DNA from 3 places in the Nonomuraea africana genome. Region 1 is predicted to be linked to each of the others. Evidence: riboswitches for the same ligand, from Rfam matches in the RefSeq annotation. Region 1 holds a riboswitch; each other region holds the start of a gene.
The links. A riboswitch is a leader RNA that binds a small molecule or an ion and turns the genes downstream of it on or off. The one in region 1 is predicted to bind thiamine pyrophosphate.

Region 2: linked by a shared signal. The riboswitch ahead of H4W81_RS36180 (purine-cytosine permease family protein) and the one ahead of thiC (phosphomethylpyrimidine synthase ThiC) in region 1 are both predicted to bind thiamine pyrophosphate.
Region 3: linked by a shared signal. The riboswitch ahead of thiO (glycine oxidase ThiO) and the one ahead of thiC (phosphomethylpyrimidine synthase ThiC) in region 1 are both predicted to bind thiamine pyrophosphate.

What each region holds. Positions count from the first base shown of each region.
Region 1 is NZ_JADBEF010000001.1:3,325,723-3,331,842, forward strand. Features, by position in the region: gene H4W81_RS15765 (sugar phosphate nucleotidyltransferase) at 1-2,199, opposite strand, end outside; gene clsA (cardiolipin synthase ClsA) at 2,204-2,788, opposite strand; TPP riboswitch at 2,916-3,029, shown strand; gene thiC (phosphomethylpyrimidine synthase ThiC) at 3,022-4,704, shown strand; gene H4W81_RS15780 (phosphoribosylanthranilate isomerase) at 4,720-5,307, opposite strand; gene H4W81_RS15785 (hypothetical protein) at 5,317-5,739, opposite strand; gene H4W81_RS15790 (response regulator) at 5,825-6,120, opposite strand, start outside.
Region 2 is NZ_JADBEF010000001.1:7,590,461-7,596,580, reverse strand. Features, by position in the region: gene H4W81_RS36190 (STAS domain-containing protein) at 1-194, opposite strand, end outside; gene H4W81_RS36185 (hypothetical protein) at 521-916, shown strand; TPP riboswitch at 1,447-1,557, shown strand; gene H4W81_RS36180 (purine-cytosine permease family protein) at 1,547-2,893, shown strand; gene H4W81_RS36175 (methylated-DNA--[protein]-cysteine S-methyltransferase) at 2,890-3,432, opposite strand; gene H4W81_RS36170 (sensor histidine kinase) at 3,495-5,333, shown strand; gene H4W81_RS36165 (ATP-binding protein) at 5,469-5,915, shown strand; gene H4W81_RS36160 (YidC/Oxa1 family membrane protein insertase) at 5,885-6,120, opposite strand, start outside.
Region 3 is NZ_JADBEF010000001.1:4,501,079-4,507,198, forward strand. Features, by position in the region: gene thiE (thiamine phosphate synthase) at 1-235, opposite strand, end outside; gene H4W81_RS21230 (Rv2175c family DNA-binding protein) at 213-587, opposite strand; gene H4W81_RS21235 (NAD(P)/FAD-dependent oxidoreductase) at 618-1,793, opposite strand; TPP riboswitch at 1,851-1,966, shown strand; gene thiO (glycine oxidase ThiO) at 1,955-3,010, shown strand; gene thiS (sulfur carrier protein ThiS) at 3,025-3,225, shown strand; gene H4W81_RS21250 (thiazole synthase) at 3,218-3,973, shown strand; gene pknB (Stk1 family PASTA domain-containing Ser/Thr kinase) at 4,141-6,063, shown strand; gene H4W81_RS21260 (hypothetical protein) at 6,104-6,120, shown strand, end outside.

The sequences.
Region 1 (6,120 bases):
CAGCCGCGTGCGGGCCACCAGGCCCATCAGGCGCAGGAACGCGGCCAGGCCGTCCACCGTGGGCCCGAACTCCGGCACGATGAAGCCGCCCCTGCCGTCGCCCGCGAAGATCATGTACGGCCTGGCGGCCGCCGAGGTGAGGGCGTCCAGCGAGGTGGAGGTCCACTCCACCTGGACCCCGTGGAAGCGGCAGACCTGCTCGGCGACCCTGGTGGTGGTGACGGGCAGCGCCACCCTGCCGCGGCGGCGCTCGGCGGCGACCAGGTCGAGCACCACCAGCAGCGCCCGCTCCTCGCTGATGAGCTGGCCCATCTCGTCGACCAGGGCGATGCGCTCGCCCACCGGGTCGAAGCGGACGCCGAAGGAGGCGCGGGAGGAGCTGACGAGCTCCGACAGGCGCTGCAGGTCGCGGCGGCGTTCGGCCAGTGTCTCGGTGGGCGAGGCGGAGTCGAGACGGGCGTTGACGGTCAGCACCTCCACCCCGAGGCGGCCGAGCAGGGTGGGCAGGACCAGCGAGGAGGTGCCGCCCGCGCAGTCGACGACCACCTTCATGCCGTTGACGCCGGTCATGTCCACGTATCTCAGGAGTTCCTGGGCGTAGTCCTCCACGGCCCTGGCCGGGAAGCTCAGCTCGCCGATCTCGCCGGGGAAGGCCCTGCGGAACTCCTGGCGGGAGAAGACGCGCTCCAGCTTGCGCTGGCTGGCGGGCGACAGGTCGGCGCCCCTGGAGTCCATGAAGACGATGTCGACGCTCTGCGGGTCGCCGGAGGTGGTGCGAAGGGCGATGCCGCCGCTGGCGGGCCTGCGGGAGGTGTGGAAGCGGGCGACGGGCAGCGGCATGGCCTCCAGGTCGAGCACGTCGATGGCGCCCGCGGTCAGCGCGCTGATGACGGCGCGCTTGAGCGCTCTGGCCGCGCGGGAGGAGTCGCGCGAGGTGATGACCCTGTCGCCCTTCTTCAGGGTGGTGGCGTAGGCGCTGGCCAGCCGTACGCACAGCTCGGGGGTGATCTCGACGTTGACCAGGCCGCTGATGCCGCGCTGGCCGAACAGGCTGCGCTGGCCGCGCGACTCCCAGATGACGCTGGTGTTGACGACCGCGCCCGCCTCGACGGTCTTGAAGGGGTAGACCTTGACGCCGCTGGAGACGTACGCCTCGGCCTCGATGACGCACTCGTCGCCGACGACGGCGTTCTCCTCGATCCTGGCGCCGGTCATCAGGTCGGTGTTCTTGCCGATGACGCAGCCGCGCAGGTTCACCCCCGGGCCGATGTAGACGTTGTCGTGGACGACGGCGCGGTGCAGGAAGGCGCCGCCGCGCACGACCGCGTTGCTGCCGAGCACGGTGTACTCACGCAACTCGGCGCCCGCCTCGATCTTGACGTAGTCGCCCAGGAGGAGCGGGCCCTTGAGCACGGCGTCGGGGTCGACCTCCGCGCCCTCGCCGACCCAGACGCCCGGCGACATCTCGAAGCCGCCGATGTCGAGCGTGACGCGTCCCGACAGGGCGTCGGCCTGGGCCTTCATGTAGCTCTCGTGGGTGCCGACGTCCTCCCAGTAGCAGTCGGAGACGTAGCCGAAGATGGGAGCGCCGCGCTCCAGCAGGCGGGGAAAGACGTCGGAGGACCAGTCGACGGCCTCGCCCGCCGCGACCTCGTCGAGGACCTCCGGCTCCATCACGTAGATGCCGGTGTTGACGGTGTCGGAGAAGACCTGCCCCCAGGTGGGCTTCTCCAGGAAGCGCTGCACCCTCCCCCGGTCGTCCACGATGATGATGCCGAACTCGAGGGGGTTGGGGACGCGGGTCAACCCGATCGTGACGAGTGCCGAATTCTCGCGATGAAATCTGATCATGTCCGATAAGTCGATATCGGTCAGGGCGTCACCGGAAATGACAAGGAAACGATCATCGCGGAGTTTGTCGGCCGCGTTCTTGACGCTGCCCGCGGTGCCGAGGGGCAGGTCTTCCGTGGCGTAGTGCAGGCGCATGCCCAGCTCGTCGCCGTCGCCGAAGTAGCTGCGCACGAGCGCGGCCAGGAACTGCACGGTGACCACGGTCTCTGTCAGGCCGTGGCGTTTCAGCAGGCGGAGGACGTGTTCCATGATCGGGCGGTTGACCACGGGGAGCAGGGGTTTGGGCTGGTTCGCGGTCATCGGCCGCAGCCGAGTACCCTCGCCGCCTGCCATGACGACCGCCTTCACTCGATCACTCCTTCTTCGCAGCGGTTACGAGTTGGCGCACCTGTACCACATACAGCACTCCTGCCCACCAGTACAGGCCCGTTCCCCAGATGGTGAATGCCCATCCGACAACCTTCGCAATATCGGCATACCAAGCGCCGGTGTGCGAAGCCAGAAAGAGGAGGGGGAAGGCGTACATCAGATTGGCCATGGCGGCCTTGCCCAGGAAATGCACGGGCAGTGCCTTGTAACCGTACTTCCGGAGCACGGGAAAGAAACATCCGACGAAGATTTCGCGGGCCAGGATGATCGCGACCAGCCACCACGGGATCACCTCGCGCAGCAGGAGGCCGAGGAGGGTGGCGAAGACGTAGAGCTTGTCGGCCGCCGGGTCGATGAGGCGGCCGAGCCTGCTGGTCTGGTTCCAGGCACGGGCGATCTTGCCGTCGAGCCAGTCGGTGAACCCCGCGACCATGAGCAGTGCGATCGCCCAGCCGTCCGCCTTGGGCCCCAGAACCAGCCAGAGGAACACAGGGACGCCAAGCAGGCGCAGGAAGCTCAGCAGGTTCGGAACCGTCCAGATCCGGTCCTCGGCGGAAGTTTCACTCACGCTGCCGACCCTACTGCGTCGCCCACCTGCGCACGCTGAGTCGTCCGCCCGCGGTTTCGGGGCCGCCGCGGAAGCTCTCACGGACCTCAGGGGTTGCGCGACACCCGGGTGATCGGGTTACGGTGGCGCCGACCAACGCGGGAGCCCGGTGCGGACCGGGCTGAGAGGACGGCTGATCAGCCGCCGACCGCCAGAACCTGCTCCGGGTAATGCCGGCGAAGGGAGTTTGCGCGATGAGTGGCGCACGCTTTTCCAAGATCTACCAGGGCGGACTCAGAGTCCCGATGCGTGAGATCGGCCTGAGTGACGGCACCACGTTCACCGTCTACGACACCTCGGGCCCCTACACCGACCCCGCCGTGGAGACCGATGTCACCCGCGGGCTGAGCCCGGTGCGGGAGCAGTGGATCCTCGACCGCGGGGACGTCGTCAGGTACGGCGGCCGCCCGGTCAGGCCGCTCGACGACGGCTACCGCGACCAGGCGTCGTGGAAGCGCGCCCAGAGCGGGCCCGGCGAGGGCGGGCGGCGGCAGCCGCTCAGGGCGGCCGGCGGCCCCGTCACCCAGCTCGCCTACGCCCGCAGGGGCGTCGTGACGAAGGAGATGGAGTTCGTCGCCGTCAGGGAGGGCGTCGAGCCCGAGTTCGTCCGCGCCGAGGTGGCCGCGGGCAGGGCGATCATCCCCGCCAACGTCAACCATCCCGAGAGCGAGCCGATGATCATCGGCCGCAACTTCCTCGTCAAGATCAACGCGAACATCGGCAACTCGGCCGTCACCTCCTCCATCGAGGAGGAGGTGGAGAAGATGACCTGGGCCATCCGCTGGGGCGCCGACACCGTCATGGACCTGTCGACCGGCCGCGACATCCACACCACCCGCGAGTGGATCATCCGCAACTCCCCGGTGCCCATCGGCACCGTCCCCCTCTACCAGGCGCTGGAGAAGGTCGGCGGGGTCGCGCCCGACCTGTCGTGGGAGGTCTACCGCGACACCCTGATCGAGCAGTGCGAGCAGGGCGTCGACTACGTGACCGTCCACGCGGGCGTGCGCCTGTCCTACGTCCCCCTCACCGTCGGCCGCAAGACCGGCATCGTCTCGCGCGGCGGCTCGATCATGGCGGCGTGGTGCCTGGCCCACCACCGCGAGAACTTCCTGTACGAGAACTTCGAGGAGATGTGCGAGATCCTCGCCTCCTACGACGTCGCCTTCTCCCTCGGCGACGGCCTGCGGCCCGGCTCGATCGCCGACGCCAACGACGAGGCCCAGTTCGCCGAGCTGCGCACGCTGGGCGAGCTCACGGCGATCGCCAGGGCCCACGACGTCCAGGTCATGGTCGAGGGCCCTGGACACGTACCCATGCACAAGATCAAGGAGAACGTCGACCTGCAGCGCGAGCTCTGCGACGACGCCCCGTTCTACACCCTCGGGCCGCTGGTCACCGACATCGCGCCGGCCTACGACCACATCACCTCGGGCATCGGCGCGGCCATGATCGGCTGGTACGGCACCGCCATGCTCTGCTACGTCACCCCCAAGGAGCACCTGGGGCTGCCGAACAGGGAGGACGTCAAGACCGGCGTCATCACCTACAAGATCGCGGCGCACGCCGCCGATCTGGCCAAGGGTCACCCCCGGGCCCAGGAGTGGGACGACGCGCTCTCGGACGCGCGCTTCGAGTTCCGGTGGGAGGACCAGTTCGAGCTGTCCCTCGACCCCGACACCGCCCGTTCCTTCCACGACGAGACGCTGCCGGCCACACCCGCGAAGACGGCGCACTTCTGCAGCATGTGCGGGCCGAAGTTCTGCTCGATGCGAATCTCGCACGACCTGCGGGCGGCGGAGGGGATGCGCGCCAAGTCGGAGGAGTTCGTGCGCGGGGGCGGCGCCGTCTACGTGCCGCTGACCGAGCGGGACTGACCGGCGGGCCAAGGCCTAGGAGCGGACCGCCCTGAGGAAGGAGCGGATGAGGGCCGAATCCTTGACGCCCCTGGCCACCTCCACGCCGCTCGACACGTCGACGCCCCACGGCTGGGCGGCCTCGACCGCCTGCCGTACGTTGGCGGGGTCGAGGCCGCCGGCCAGCAGCCAGCGCCCCGACGGCCGGCCCCGCACGGCCGCCCAGTCCCATGGCTCCCCCGCGCCCGCCCTGGGCGCGTCGACGATCAGCAGGTCCTCGTCGAAGGCTCCGGTGCGCAGATCGGCGTCGGCCGCCACCGCGCGGACGAGCGTGAGATCGAGCTCCTTCAGCGCGGTGAAGTCCGCGTGCGGGTGCCTGCCGTGCAGCTGGATCGCGCCGACCCCGGCGGCCTTGGCGGCCTGCCGGACCTCCTCGACGGGCTCGCCCATGAAGACGCCGACGGTCAGCACGTGGGACGGCGCTAGCGCGGCCAGCTCCGCGGCCCGCGAAGGGGTCACTCTGCGCGGGCTGGCGGTCATGACGAACCCGATCGCGTCGGCGCCGGCCTCGACGGCCGTCTCGACGTGCTCGGGCTCGCTCAGCCCGCAGATCTTCACGAACATGGCCAAAGCCTAGCGGCGCCGCGACGCCGCGGGCGACCAGGCCCACACCGTGATGAGCGCGAGCAGGCCGAACATGAGCACGCCGTTGGGCACGTGCGCGCCCAGGCCGATGGCCAGCAGGAAGTGCTGGGCGAAGCCGAGAAGCAGCAGCGCGAGGCTGGCCAGCGCCGGCCAGCCCGCTCCCCTGCCCGGACGCCAGTACAGGACGGCGGCGACGACCTGGAGCAGGCCGATCAGGTGGGAGACCATGCCGATCATGACATGGGTCTCGGCGACCCCGAGATCGGCCACGATGCCGGTGTCGGTGAAGACCAGCGCCTGGCCCGCGAACATGGCCGCCACCAGCAGGGAGGCCGCATGGGCGAACACCAGGACGCGAAGGGTGTAGAGCAGCCCGGAGGAGACAGACGTGGCTGAGGTCACGTCGTGCATGAGGTGGTCCTTCCTGAAGAGGTGAGGACCACATCGTGACGGCGCGGGGTCCCGGCGGTCGTCAGCCTGCCGGGTGATGCGCCGGTCAGCCCCGCGGCGGATGCCGCACGGGACGGAAGGAGGCGTCGACCAGGCCGATGCGGTGGGCGACGACGGCCGCCTGGATGCGGTTGCGCAGGCCGAGCTTGTCCATGGCGGAGCCGACGTGCGTCTTGACCGTCGTGACGCCGACGTGCAGGCGGTCGGCGATCTCGGCGTTGGACAGGCCGGTGCCGACCAGGGCGAGCACCTCGAGCTCGCGCTCGGTGAGCCCGGCGGGGGTGGGCGTGGCCTGCTGCTCGGCGGCCAGCGCCCGCTCGACGACCCTGCGCAGCACGGAGG
Region 2 (6,120 bases), 4.3 Mb from region 1:
GAGAGCAGCACGTTCATGCCGGTGGAATCGCAGAAATCCACCCCGGACATGTCTATGACCACACGGCTGGGCCCGTCCTGCAGCAGTCGAGTGAACTCCGACTGCAGGCGGGGCGCCGTATAGAGGTCGATTTCACCGGCGATCTCCACGAGGGCATGGCCGGCATGTGATCGAGTCGAGACCTTGAGCTCCACATGGGCAGGCTAGCGGCGTCGGGGCTCCGGGTCACGTTCTCACGCCGATAGGGGGCGGTCTGGTTTTTGTCCCCCGTTTCGGCCCCATGAAAACGCAGAGTACGCGAAGCTTGACAGTGTGAAACCGGCAAGGACCGGAGAGGGGTGAGGTGATAACGGCTTCCATGCCTGTCGCGTCAGCATTCCTGACCGGCAGGGATACCCGGCTTGGAGGTCCTCCGCACCCCTGCCCCGGCGCCTGCATCTCAGGGAGAGGACGCCATGCAACCCACTCGCTCACGACTCGTCTCCGGCCTGCGTGCCCCGGGCCGCCGCGGGAGCAGTCGATGAACGATGACCATTACGAGGACCCCATCCGCCAGCGACTACGTGAACACCTGGAGGCCATGCTGGTCCGCACGGAGAAGGCCGCTTCATGGCGCGAGGAGACCGCGCGCCTTCGGGGGCTGGTCAACCACGACGGGTTCGTTCCCGTCCGCACGCGGCTGTCGACCGAGGACCTCGACTTCCTCACCGACGCCCGCGACGACCTGCTCGCGTTCACGGAGCTCGGCCTGCGCCTCCTTGACCTGCACCAGCCGCGCGACGCCGGCGGCATCACCAGTGATCCCACCCATCCGATCCTGAGATGTCGCAGCTGCATGTGGCGCTGGCCATGCCCGACCTTCCGCGCCTTCTCCGACTCGTTCGGACCCATCCAGGCGCTTCCCGAGTCGGCCTGAGGAGGGTCACCATGCATGGGGTTGTGAAATGGGAGGCGTCCTTACCGAAGGTCCACAGCAGGCCTCTGCCTTGAATGCGGTCCCCGTCAGGGGATGGCGCCGTCAGATCGGTCGGCGCTGTTGTTCGATGTACGCCGCCGCGGATATGTCTCGTAGGTCACCACGGTCAGCAGCGCATGGTTGGGCCCTATGACAACCTCCTTGAGCCAGTAGACGGCTCGTGCCTCCAACGTGGGAGTCTTCGTGGCCGCAGGTCCACGCCGCGCCTCGTCCTGGAGATGGTCCCTTCGCCGTTGGCGCGTGTTCGCGCGCGTCTTTTGGCCATCACGCGGCCTCGCTCTCCAGTAGGGCGATGCAGTCGCGGATCGTAAGGCTGGAAAGTACAGCTACCGCCGCGCACGTAGCTGTACGTCGGTGGACGTCCGCCGACGCCAGTGCGAGACATAGCGTGAAGAGCCGTGGGGTGGTTGAAGACGGACGAATAGTGCATTATTGGGGCGCGAGCTGGGCAGACCCCGGCCGCACTCACAAGTCCAAACCGCGGGAGCTCGGGGCAACCGGGCTGAGAGGGCAACTGCCGTTGCCGACCGCATGAACCTGTCCGGGTAATGCCGGCGTAGGGAGCGTGTGATGACGCATGTCATCGACCCCAAGCGTGCAGAAGTCCCCCTGACCCTCGACGAGGCTGCGCCCAAGACGCTCGGTGTCCTCGACCAGGGCGCCTTCTGGGCCAATCTCGGCGTCAGCCTTCTCGGTTTCTCCTTCGCGCTGTTCCTCATCAACCCGCTCCTCGACGACAACCCGCTGTCCATGACCGCCGCGGTCACCGCGACCGTCGTCGGCAGCCTCGTCGGCACCGCCATGGTGGGCCTGGCCGCCATCCCCGGCGCGCAGACCGGCCAGCCCGCGATGGTGCTGCTCAGAGGGCTGTTCGGGGCCAGGCTCTCGTATGTCCCGACCGTGCTCAACATCATTCAGATGCTCGGGTGGGGCGCCTTCGAGCTGTGGGTCATCTCGATGGGCGCGCAGGCCATCTTCGGCGACGCCGTGCCGTACGCGGTCTGGGTGCTCCTCGCCGGGGCGATCACCACCGGTCTGACGATCTACCCGCTCGGCGCGATCAGGCTGATCAGGCGCGTCGTCACGATCGGCGTGATCATCTCGACCGTCTGGTTCGCCGTCGTCTTCCTGCGGGAGGCCCCCGCGCAGACCGGCGGCACGTGGGACGCCTTCGCCCCCGCCGTCGACTTCGTGATCGCGCTGTCGGTGTCGTGGGTACCGGTGGCCGCCGACTACGCCAGGCACTCGCGCAGCAGCCGCGCCGCCTTCACCGGCGTCGTCGGCGGTTACACGATCGCGCAGGTCGCCTGCCTGGCCATCGGTGTGTACGCGGTGGCGATCGCCGGGCACGACGCCGTGCTCAACGACCCGACCACGGTGTTCGGACCGTTCGTGGCCGCTCCGCTGGGCGCGCTCTTCTTCGGGATCCTGGTGCTGCGCGAGACCGACCAGTCCTTCGCGAACGTCTACTCCACCGCCATGTCCCTGCAGAACCTCATGCCCCGGGTGGACCGGCGCCTCTTCTCGGTCGCGATCGGCGTGCTGACCATCGGCGTGGCGCTGCTCGTCGACGTCAACTCCTACAGCGCCTTCCTCAGCATCATCGGCGCCGTCTTCGTGCCGATGCTGGGCGTTCTCGTGGTCGACTACTTCCTGCTCGGCCGCGGCAAGACCTGGAACACCAGCGAGAACGCCCCCTCGCGCTGGCCGATGGTCGCGCCGTGGGCGCTGGGCTTCGTCACCTGGTGGCTGCTGGCCGCGCCCTCGACGATCAGCTGGTGGGCGGCGATCTGGGACGGCGCGCGCACGGCGCTGGGCTTCACCAGGCAGCCGTGGATGAGCGCGGCCGTGGGCGCGTTCCTGGTGGCGGGCCTGATCACCCTGGCCATCGGCCTCGTACGGCGAAGCAGGCGCTAACCCTCGATCCTCAGCAGGCGCTCAAGGGCGGTCGCCCCGCCCGGATAGCTCTCGCGGTCGCGGACCCGGTGGCATGGCACGATCACGCACACCGGGTTCGCGTTCAGCGCGTTGCCCACCGCGCGCAGCGCCTGTGGCCGTCCGATGCGCGCCCCGAGGTCGGCGGTGGTGGTGCTGGTGCCGTACGGCACAGCCATGGTCATCTGCAGCAACGTGCGCGCGAACGGCGTGGCCAGCTGCAGGTCGACGGGGGTGGTGAAGGCGCGCAGGCGCCGGGAGAAGTAGGCGTCGAGCTCGCGGCGCACCGGGTCGAGGCGGCGCGCGTCAGGACCGACGAGTCCGCCCACCACGCGCGTCAGCCGCTCGACGATCGTGTGCTCGTCCTCGAAGCTGCAGGCGACCACGCCCTTGCCGGTGACCGCGAGCACCAGCCTGCCGAGCGCGCCTTCGTAGGTGCCGACGGCCACGTCAGGCGACCGCCCAGCACGATAGGTGGCTGAGGTGACCCTCAGCAGGGCTTCGAGGTCGCCGGCCGACATAACCCGCAGCGTATCGGACGGATCCGCCTACGGAGCAGGCGCGCCACGGGCAGTATGGAAGCGTGGGTGACGAGGAGATCGCCGCTGCCGTCCTCTCCAGCGCCCCCAACGCGGTCGTCGTGCTCGACAGGGACCAGACCGTGCTGGTCTGGAACCCAGCGGCGGAGCGGTTGTTCGGATGGAGCACCGAGGAGATGGTCGGGCGGCGCGCGCCGATCGTCCCTGGCGAGCTGACCGCCGAGCACAACGCGGTGCTCGAAAGGGTGCGCACCGGCGGCGAGGTCTCGCTGCGCACCAAGCGTTTCCACAGGGACGGCACGGTTCTCGACGTGCGGGTCGACACCAGCGCGCTGCTCCAGGGCACGGCCGTGATCGGCTACGTGCACGTCCACCATCTGCCTGAGGACGACCTCGTCGCCAGGGACAGGGGCGCGCACCGGGCCAGGCTGGTGCGCAGGCTCACCGACGTCGTGGGCGACATCAACGCCGAGCTGGAGCTGCCCGCCGTGCTCGACCGCATCGCGGCCAGCCTCACCGAGCTGACGGGGGCCGACGCGGGCGGATTCGTGCTCATCGAGGACGAACGGCTGAGGCTGGTCAGCGCCTACCAACTGCCCGAGACGCTCAGGAACGCCACCTCCGACCTGCGCAGCAGCCTGGTCGGCAAGCTCATGCGCACGGGCAAGACCGTCATGCTGGAGTCGAGCGGCCTCGACGACCTGGTCTGGGCGGAGCTGCCCGGCCTGCACACGATCGCGCTCGGACTGGCCGCGGTGGGCGGCCGTCCCTACGGCGCGCTCTACGCGCTGTTCGCCAAGCGGAAGCCCGGCCATGTCGAGCTCGAGCTGCTCGAGCTGCTGGCCGGGCACGCGGGCATCGCGGTGGGCAACGCCATGGCCTACCAGGAGGCGCTGCGGCAGCGGGCGCACGAGCGGGCCGTCTTCGACGCCAGCGCCGACGGCATCGCGGTGCTCGACGAGCCCGGCAGGGTGGTCCAGTGGAACCCCGCAGCCGGTGAGCTCACCGGTATCCCCGTCGACGAGGTCATCGGCGGGCCGCCGCCCTTCCCGCTGCCCGAGCCCGGCGAGAAGCTCACCTTCCAGCTGGCCAACGGGCGCTGGCTCGACGTGGTCAGCGCCAAGATCGAGGAGACGGGGGAGATCGTCGTCGACTTCCGCGACATCACCACGGCCAAGGAACTGGAGGAGGCCAAGGATCTGTTCCTGGCCACGACCAGCCACGAACTTCGCACACCGATCACGATCGTGCGCGGGTTCGCCAGCACGCTCGACTCGCGCTGGGACAAGCTGACCGATCCGGAACGCCGCTCCGCCGTCCACACGATCGCCGAGCGGGCCAGATCGCTCGGGCAGCTCATGGATCACCTGCTGCTCGGCGCCCGCGCGGGCGCCGAGGAGCTCGCGGTCCGCGTCGAGACCTTCAACCTGTCCGAGCGGGTGCGCGCGGCCACGCTGGGCCTGCCCGTGCTGTCCGACAGGCACCGGGTCGAGGTGGTCATCCCCGACGGGCTGCCCGACGTGCGGGGTGACGCGCTGGCCACCGACATCGTGCTCGGGCAGCTGCTCGAGAACGCCTTCAAGTACTCACCCAACGGCGGGCTGATCAGTGTCGAGGCGTGGGCGGAGCAACGGCACGTGATCGTGGTGGTGGACGACGAAGGTGTCGGCATCGCCGCGGATGACCGTGACCGAATATTCGAGCGTTTCGTCCAGGTCGACAGCGGTGACCGGCGCAGATTCGGCGGTGTGGGGCTCGGGCTCTACATCGTGCGCAGTCTGGTCAGGGCTCAGGGCGGCGAGGTCACCGCCCATCCCCGCCCAGGTGGAGGCACTCGGATGCGACTTGCTCTCACTATCGCGGACGACACACCGGGCCGGTAACGAGCCGGTCACGGATGCGCTGATCTATCGTCCAATGTGTACAAGCTGTGATCGAGACACGGTTTCTGGGACTGTGTAACGGGGCATTTCGGTCGTATCCGGGGGCGTTCCCTGGGGGGACATGGGAGCGGGGAGGTGGGTGTGTCGAGCGTCGTGATGTTGCCGTACGCACTGTCCAGCGTCGCCGTCGCGCGCCAGCGTCTCTGCACTGACCTGCAGGAGTGGGGGGTCTACACCACCGCGATCGATGATGCGGTCCTGGTGGTGAGCGAGCTGCTGAGCAACGCGCTACGGCATGCGCGTCCGCTGACCTCTGGCATGGTCAGGGTGGCGTGGCTGTGGAGCGATGATCATGTCGAGGTGGCGGTGAGTGACGGAGGCGCGGCGACCGAGCCGCGTGCGGGCCGTCCCACGATGTCGTCACTCGGCGGGCGCGGCCTCGGCATTGTCGAATACGTCGCGGAGAGCTGGGGCGTCCGGCACGACGGGGAGACGACCACGGTATGGGCCGTGCTCCCCGCCCCGCACGCCAACGGTCAGCACGCCAACGGTCAGGTCGCCGCGCTCAAGGAAGCCGGGTAGAGCACCCGGCGCTCGCCGGCCGTCCATGCGGTCGAGACCAGCAGATAGATCCCCGCGGCCAGCGGTAGCACGGCAGCGGCGATCACTGTGCCGTAGGGCAGCAGTTTGAGGATCTTGAGCTGTCCTGCCTCCATTCTGCGGGAGGTGTACCAGGCGATCAGCGCGATCGCCACGATGACGCCGGCGAAAGCCAGCACCGGCCAGC
Region 3 (6,120 bases), 1.2 Mb from region 1:
AGGCGATGTCGGCCCGGTCGTTGACCGCCAGCAGCGCGCCGTGCCGGTCGCAGGCGTCGCGGAAGACCTCGAGCAGCGCGAGCTCCTCGCGCGCCTCCAGGCCCTTCTCCCTCAGCTGGACGATGTCGACCCCGTTGGCCAGCACCGCGTCGAGGAAGTCGGCCAGGTCACCCCTGGACCGACGGCCGTCGGTGCAGAGGTAGAGGCGGGCGTCAGAAACCGAGCGCTTGGGCACGCCGCTTGACCTCGGTGTGGCGACCGGCCTTGATCGCGTCGATGGGCGAGCCCGGCAGGGACTCGTCGGGCGTGAACAGCCAGCGCAACGACTCGACGTCGTCGTAGCCGGCGTCGAGCAGGAGCGTGAGCGTGCCGGACAGGCCCTTCACCACGTCCTTGCCCTCGAGGAAGGCGGCGGGCACCTGCGGCCCCCCGCCGCCTCGGCGTACGCCGAGGAGCTTGTGGTCCTTGAGGAGCTGCTTGGCCCTGCCGATCGTCAGATCGAGGCGCGCGGCCACTTCGGGGAGAGTGAGCCACTCGCCGACGAGCTGGTCGGTCTCCCGGTCTATCTGTGCAACAGAAAGCGTCACGAATCCACCACTACCACATCGCGTCCTTGCTCAAACAACACAATCACGGAGAGCCACCTCGGGATCGGCCAGGCGCCCCGGATCGAGGCGCTGGCCTGCCTCGATGAGCCTACGGCCCTGGACGAGGTCGCGGGGCCTGTTGACGGTCAGGACGGCGGCCAGCCGGTCGTCGTCGGTCAGCCAGCAGACCGACCACCTGCTCACCGGCGCGGCGGCCGCCGGATCGCCGCGGCGCACCAGGCGGGCGCCCGCGTGGTGACCCGCGTACTGCACCATGTGACCGAACTGCTCCGACCAGAAGTACGGGACGGGATCGTACACGGCCTCGTCGCCCAGCAGGCTGGCCACGGCCACCTCGGGGGCGTTGAGCGCGGTGTCCCAGTGCTCCACCCGCAGCCTGGTGTGGAAGCGGCGCGACCACCAGGCCGCGCAGTCGCCGACGGCGACCACGTTCGGCAGGGAGGTGCGCAGGTGCTCGTCGGCGACGACGCCGTTGTGCAGGTCGATGTCGGAGCCGGCCAGCCACTCGATCGTGGGCCGCACGCCGATGCCGGTCACGACCACGTCGGCCTCGATGCTCCCGCCGCCGACCAGGCTCACGCCGCCGGGGTCCACGGAGCCGACCATGGTGTTCAGCCGCAGGTCGATGCCTTCGTACCAGCGGATGGTCTCGGCGCCCACCTCCGCGCCGACCACGTGCGCGAGCGGGGCGGCGCCCGCCTCCAGCACCGTGACCGCGCAGCCCGCCTTCCTGGCGGCCGTGGCCACCTCGGCGCCGATCCAGCCCGCCCCGATGATCACTACTCGGGCCCCCGGGACGAGCTCGGCGCGCAGGGCCAGCGCGTCGTCGAGGGTGCGCAGGACGTGCTGGCGGCCCTCGCCCGGCAGCCTGATCGGCTCGGCTCCGGTGGCGATGACCAGGCCGTCGTAGGCCATCTCGCCCTCGGTGGTCTCCACCACGCCCTCGGCCAGGCCCTTGGCCGACACCCCCGCCCGGTGCTCGACCTCCATGCCCTCCAGATCGGAGTCGACGAAGCTGGAGTCGGCGTCGCCGAGGAGCACCGCCTTCGACAGGGGCGGACGGTCGTAGGGCCGGTGCCGCTCCTCCCCGATCAACGTGATCGTGCCGCCGAATCCGCGTGCTCTGAGAGCCTCGGCGCTGCGTACCCCTGCCAGTCCCGCACCTACCACCACGACATGGTTCACGGTCAAGACCATAACCAATGGTTCAAGGGTGACGTTCGGCGTGAGTAGGCTGGACGGTGGAAGACGCGCGGGAGTCCGGCCACACCGGGCTGAGAGGAAGGCTTCGACGGGCCTTCGACCGCAAGACACCTGATCCGGATCATGCCGGCGAAGGGAGCGAGATGGACCTGATCGTGGGCGGCGGCGTGGTGGGCCTGTCCGTCGCCTGGCGGCTCGCCAGGGCCGGCCAGGCCGTCACGGTGATCGACCCGGCCCCCGCCTCGGGCGCCTCCCATGCCGCCGCGGGCATGCTGGCCCCCGTCAGCGAGGTCGCCTACACCGAGGAACCGCTGCTCAGGCTGGGCCTGGCCGCGCTGGAGCGCTGGCCGGCCTTCGCCGCGGAGCTGGAGGCCGACAGCGGCCTGTCCGTCGACTACCGCGCCCACGGCACGCTGGACGTGGCCTTCGGCGCCGACGACCTGGCCGCGCTGGAGGAGCTGGCCGCTTTCATGGACAAGCTGGGGCTGCCGGTCGAGCGCCTGACGGGGCGCGAGTGCCGCCGCCTGGAGCCGATGCTCTCGCCGTCCGTGCGGGGCGGGGTGCTGGCGGGCGGCGACGCGTGGGTGGATCCCCGTCGCGTCACCGCGGCCCTGCTGGCCGCGCTGGAGGCGATGGCGGTCCCCCTCGTACGGCGCCGCGCCACCGGCCTGCTCGACGGCGCGGTACGGCTGGCCGACGGCGAGGTCCTGACCGGCGAGCGGGTCGTCCTGGCCGCGGGCGCGTGGAGCGGCGAGCTCGCCGACGTGCCCGTGCGGCCGGTGAAGGGCCAGATCATGCGCCTGCGCTCCCCCTACCCGCTGCTCGGCAGGTGCGTGCGCGGCATGGTGCACGGCTCGCCCGTGTACCTCGTGCCGCGCGGCGACGGCGAGGTGGTGGTCGGCGCGACCCAGGAGGAGCTGGGCTTCGACACCAGGGTGACCGCGGGCGGCCTGTACGAGCTGCTGCGCGACGCCAGGGAGCTGGTGCCCGGCGTCACCGAGCTCGAACTCGGCGACGTGGTGGCGGGGCTGCGCCCGTGCACCCCCGACAACGTGCCGCTGATCGGCCCTTACCGCCGGGGGCTCGCCCTGGCCACGGGACACCACAGGGGCGGCGTGCTGCTGGCTCCACTCACCCCCGCGCTCCTCGAGGGCGAGGAGCCCGAACTGGCCGCCCTGTGCTCGCCACAGCGGTTCTGAACAAGGAAGTGCCGATGCAAGTGACGATCAACGGGGCCGCGCACGAGGTGCCGGACGGCACCACGGTGGCGCAGGCCGTCCAGCGGCTGACGGAGCAGACCACGGGCGTCGCCGTCGCGCTCAACGACGAGGTGGTCACCAGGGGCACGTGGGCGACCACGGCGCTGGCCGACCGCGACAGGATCGAGATTCTCACGGCGGTGCAGGGTGGATGAACTGATCATCGCGGGCGAGAAGTTCTCCTCGCGGCTCATCATGGGCACCGGGGGCGCGCCCTCGCTGGAGGTGCTCGACCAGGCGCTGGCCGCCTCCGGCACCGAGCTGACCACGGTCGCGATGCGCCGCCTCGACCCCGCCGCGCGCGGCTCGGTGCTCGACGTGCTGCGGGCCCGCCAGATCAAGGTGCTGCCCAACACCGCGGGCTGCTTCACGGCGGGCGAGGCAGTGCTGACCGCCAGGCTGGCCCGTGAGGCGCTGGGCACCGAATGGGTCAAGCTCGAGGTCATCAACGACGAGCGGACCCTGCTGCCCGACCCGATCGAGACCTTCGACGCGGCCGAGCGCCTGGTGGCCGAGGGGTTCGTGGTCCTGCCGTACATCGGGGACGATCCGGCGCTGGCCCGCCGTCTGGAGCAGGCGGGGTGCGCGGCGGTGATGCCGCTCGGCGCGCCGATCGGCTCGGGGCTCGGCATCCGCAACCCGCACAACATCGAGCTGATCGTCGAGTCAGCCTCGGTGCCGGTGATCCTCGACGCGGGCATCGGCACGGCGAGCGACGCGGCGCTGGCGATGGAGCTCGGCTGCGACGCCGTGCTCCTGGCCACGGCCGTGACCAGGGCGCAGCGGCCCGACCTGATGGCCGCGGCGATGCGCGCGGCCGTCCAGGCCGGACGGCTGGCCCGCCAGGCCGGGCGGATCCCGAGGCGGCGCTACGCGGAGGCCTCCTCGCCGATGACCCCGTGATGCGCCAAGAGAGGGCTGCCTGAAGGGGCCGTCGTTCATGGGGAGACCTCCTGGGACGCGAGCTCGCTTGCCCGGCGCGGCTCGCCGTTCAAGATCATGGAACAAACGGGCATCGGTTTCGGATTGTCCGGCCCTGCCGGTGGCAAATCGCCCGTAAACTCGGCCGGGTGGACACGACGATTGCGGACCCCCTGGTCGGGAGACTCCTCGACGGGCGCTATCGCATCGAGTCCCGGATCGCCCGGGGCGGGATGGCGACGGTCTACCTGGCACTCGACATCAGGCTCGACCGCACGGTCGCGCTCAAGGTGATGCACCGCTCCCTCGCGGAGGACCCCGCGTTCGTGCGCAGGTTCATCGGCGAGGCCAAGTCGGTGGCCAGCCTGTCGCACCCCAACGTGGTGCACGTCTTCGACCAGGGCACCGACGGCGACGTGGTGTACCTGTCGATGGAGTACGTGCCCGGCAAGACGCTGCGCGACGTGCTGCGGGCGCGGGGCCGGCTGCCCGCCCGCGAGGCGCTGGAGATCATGATCCCGGTGCTGGCCGCGCTCGGCGCCGCCCACCAGCAGGGCATGGTGCACCGCGACATGAAGCCCGAGAACGTCCTGCTCACCGACGACGGCCGGGTCAAGGTCGTCGACTTCGGCCTGGCCAGGGCGATCGAGGCGACCAACCAGACGCGCACCGGCGTGATGATCGGCACGATCGGGTACATGTCGCCCGAGCAGGTCATGACCGGCGGGGCGGACGTCCGCAGCGACGTCTACGCCGCGGGCATCATGCTGTTCGAGCTGGTCACGGGGCGGCAGCCGTACGACGGCGAGACGCCGATGTCGGTCGCCTACCGGCACGTCCACGACACGGTGCCGCCGCCCTCGTCGCTGGTGGAGGCGCCGCCGCTGATCGACACGCTGGTGGCGCAGGCCACCGCGCGCGAGCCGGACGACCGTCCCGCCGACGCCACGGCGATGCTGGTGGCCGCGGTCGACGCGCACCGGATGCTGCCGAGGGAGTCGAGCCCGCCGTACAGCACGGGCCAGCACTTCGCGCCCTCGGGCGAGCATCAGCGCGCCCGTGTCGCTCCCGCCAACCCGACGCTGGTGGCGCCGCGCACCGAGGTGCTGACGGCGCCCGCGGGGCAGTCGGAGCCGCCGCGCAGGGGCGGCTTCAGGCCCAACTGGTTCCTGGTGACGCTGGCCGCGCTGATGGTGGTGGCCGTCGGCCTGACCGGCTGGTACTTCGCGCAGAACCAGTACGTCTTCGTGCCGGAGCTGGTCGGCAAGAACGTCACGATCGCCAAGAACGAGGCCGTCAAGAACGGGTTCGTCGTGAAGGTGGCCGAGGGCCAGTACGACGAGAAGGTCGGCGAGGGCAAGGTGCTGAGCACCGACCCGGTGGGCCGGACCGAGGTGGAGGCGGGCGCGACGATCACGATCGTGCCGTCGCTCGGGGCCAAGCGCGTGACCGTGCCCAACGTCGAGGGCCTCGACCAGAACGACGCAGCGGTCAAGCTCTCCGAGGCGGGCCTGGAGCTGGGCAAGGTGACCAAGGTCGCCAACCCGAAGGTGCAGCGCGGTCTCGTGACGCAGACCAGGCCGAGCATCGGCGACAAGGTCAAGGAGGGCACCAGCGTCAACCTGGTGCTCAGCGCGGGCCTGGTGATGCCCGACGTCAGCGGCATGTCCAAGGACGAGGCCGCCCAGTTCCTGACCGAGCAGGGCTTCCAGGTGCAGGTCAACGAGGTCGACGACGACGCCGAGCCGTGCACGGTCATCGCGCAGAACCCCAGGGCCAAGGCCGAGGTCGATCCCGGCACGATGACCAGCGTCACGGTGTCGCGTTGCGGCGGCGGCTGGAGCGACTGGTTCGGCAGGAACAACGGCAACCACGAGGCCGAGGACCAGGCGGAGTTCAGGATCGTCCCCAACGTGGTGTTCAAGAGCGTGCAGGACGCCACGACAGAGCTGCAGCAGCAGGGCTACAAGGTGAGGGTGCGCAACATCTCGAACGGGGCGCAGGTGCGCTTCCAGAGCCCGCGCGGCGGCGAGGAGCGGCCCCCGAACACCATGGTGACGATCTGGCGCTGACCGTTCGGAACGTGACAGCGCCCGGCGCGGTAGTACGGGTGTGAGACTCTTCCCGGC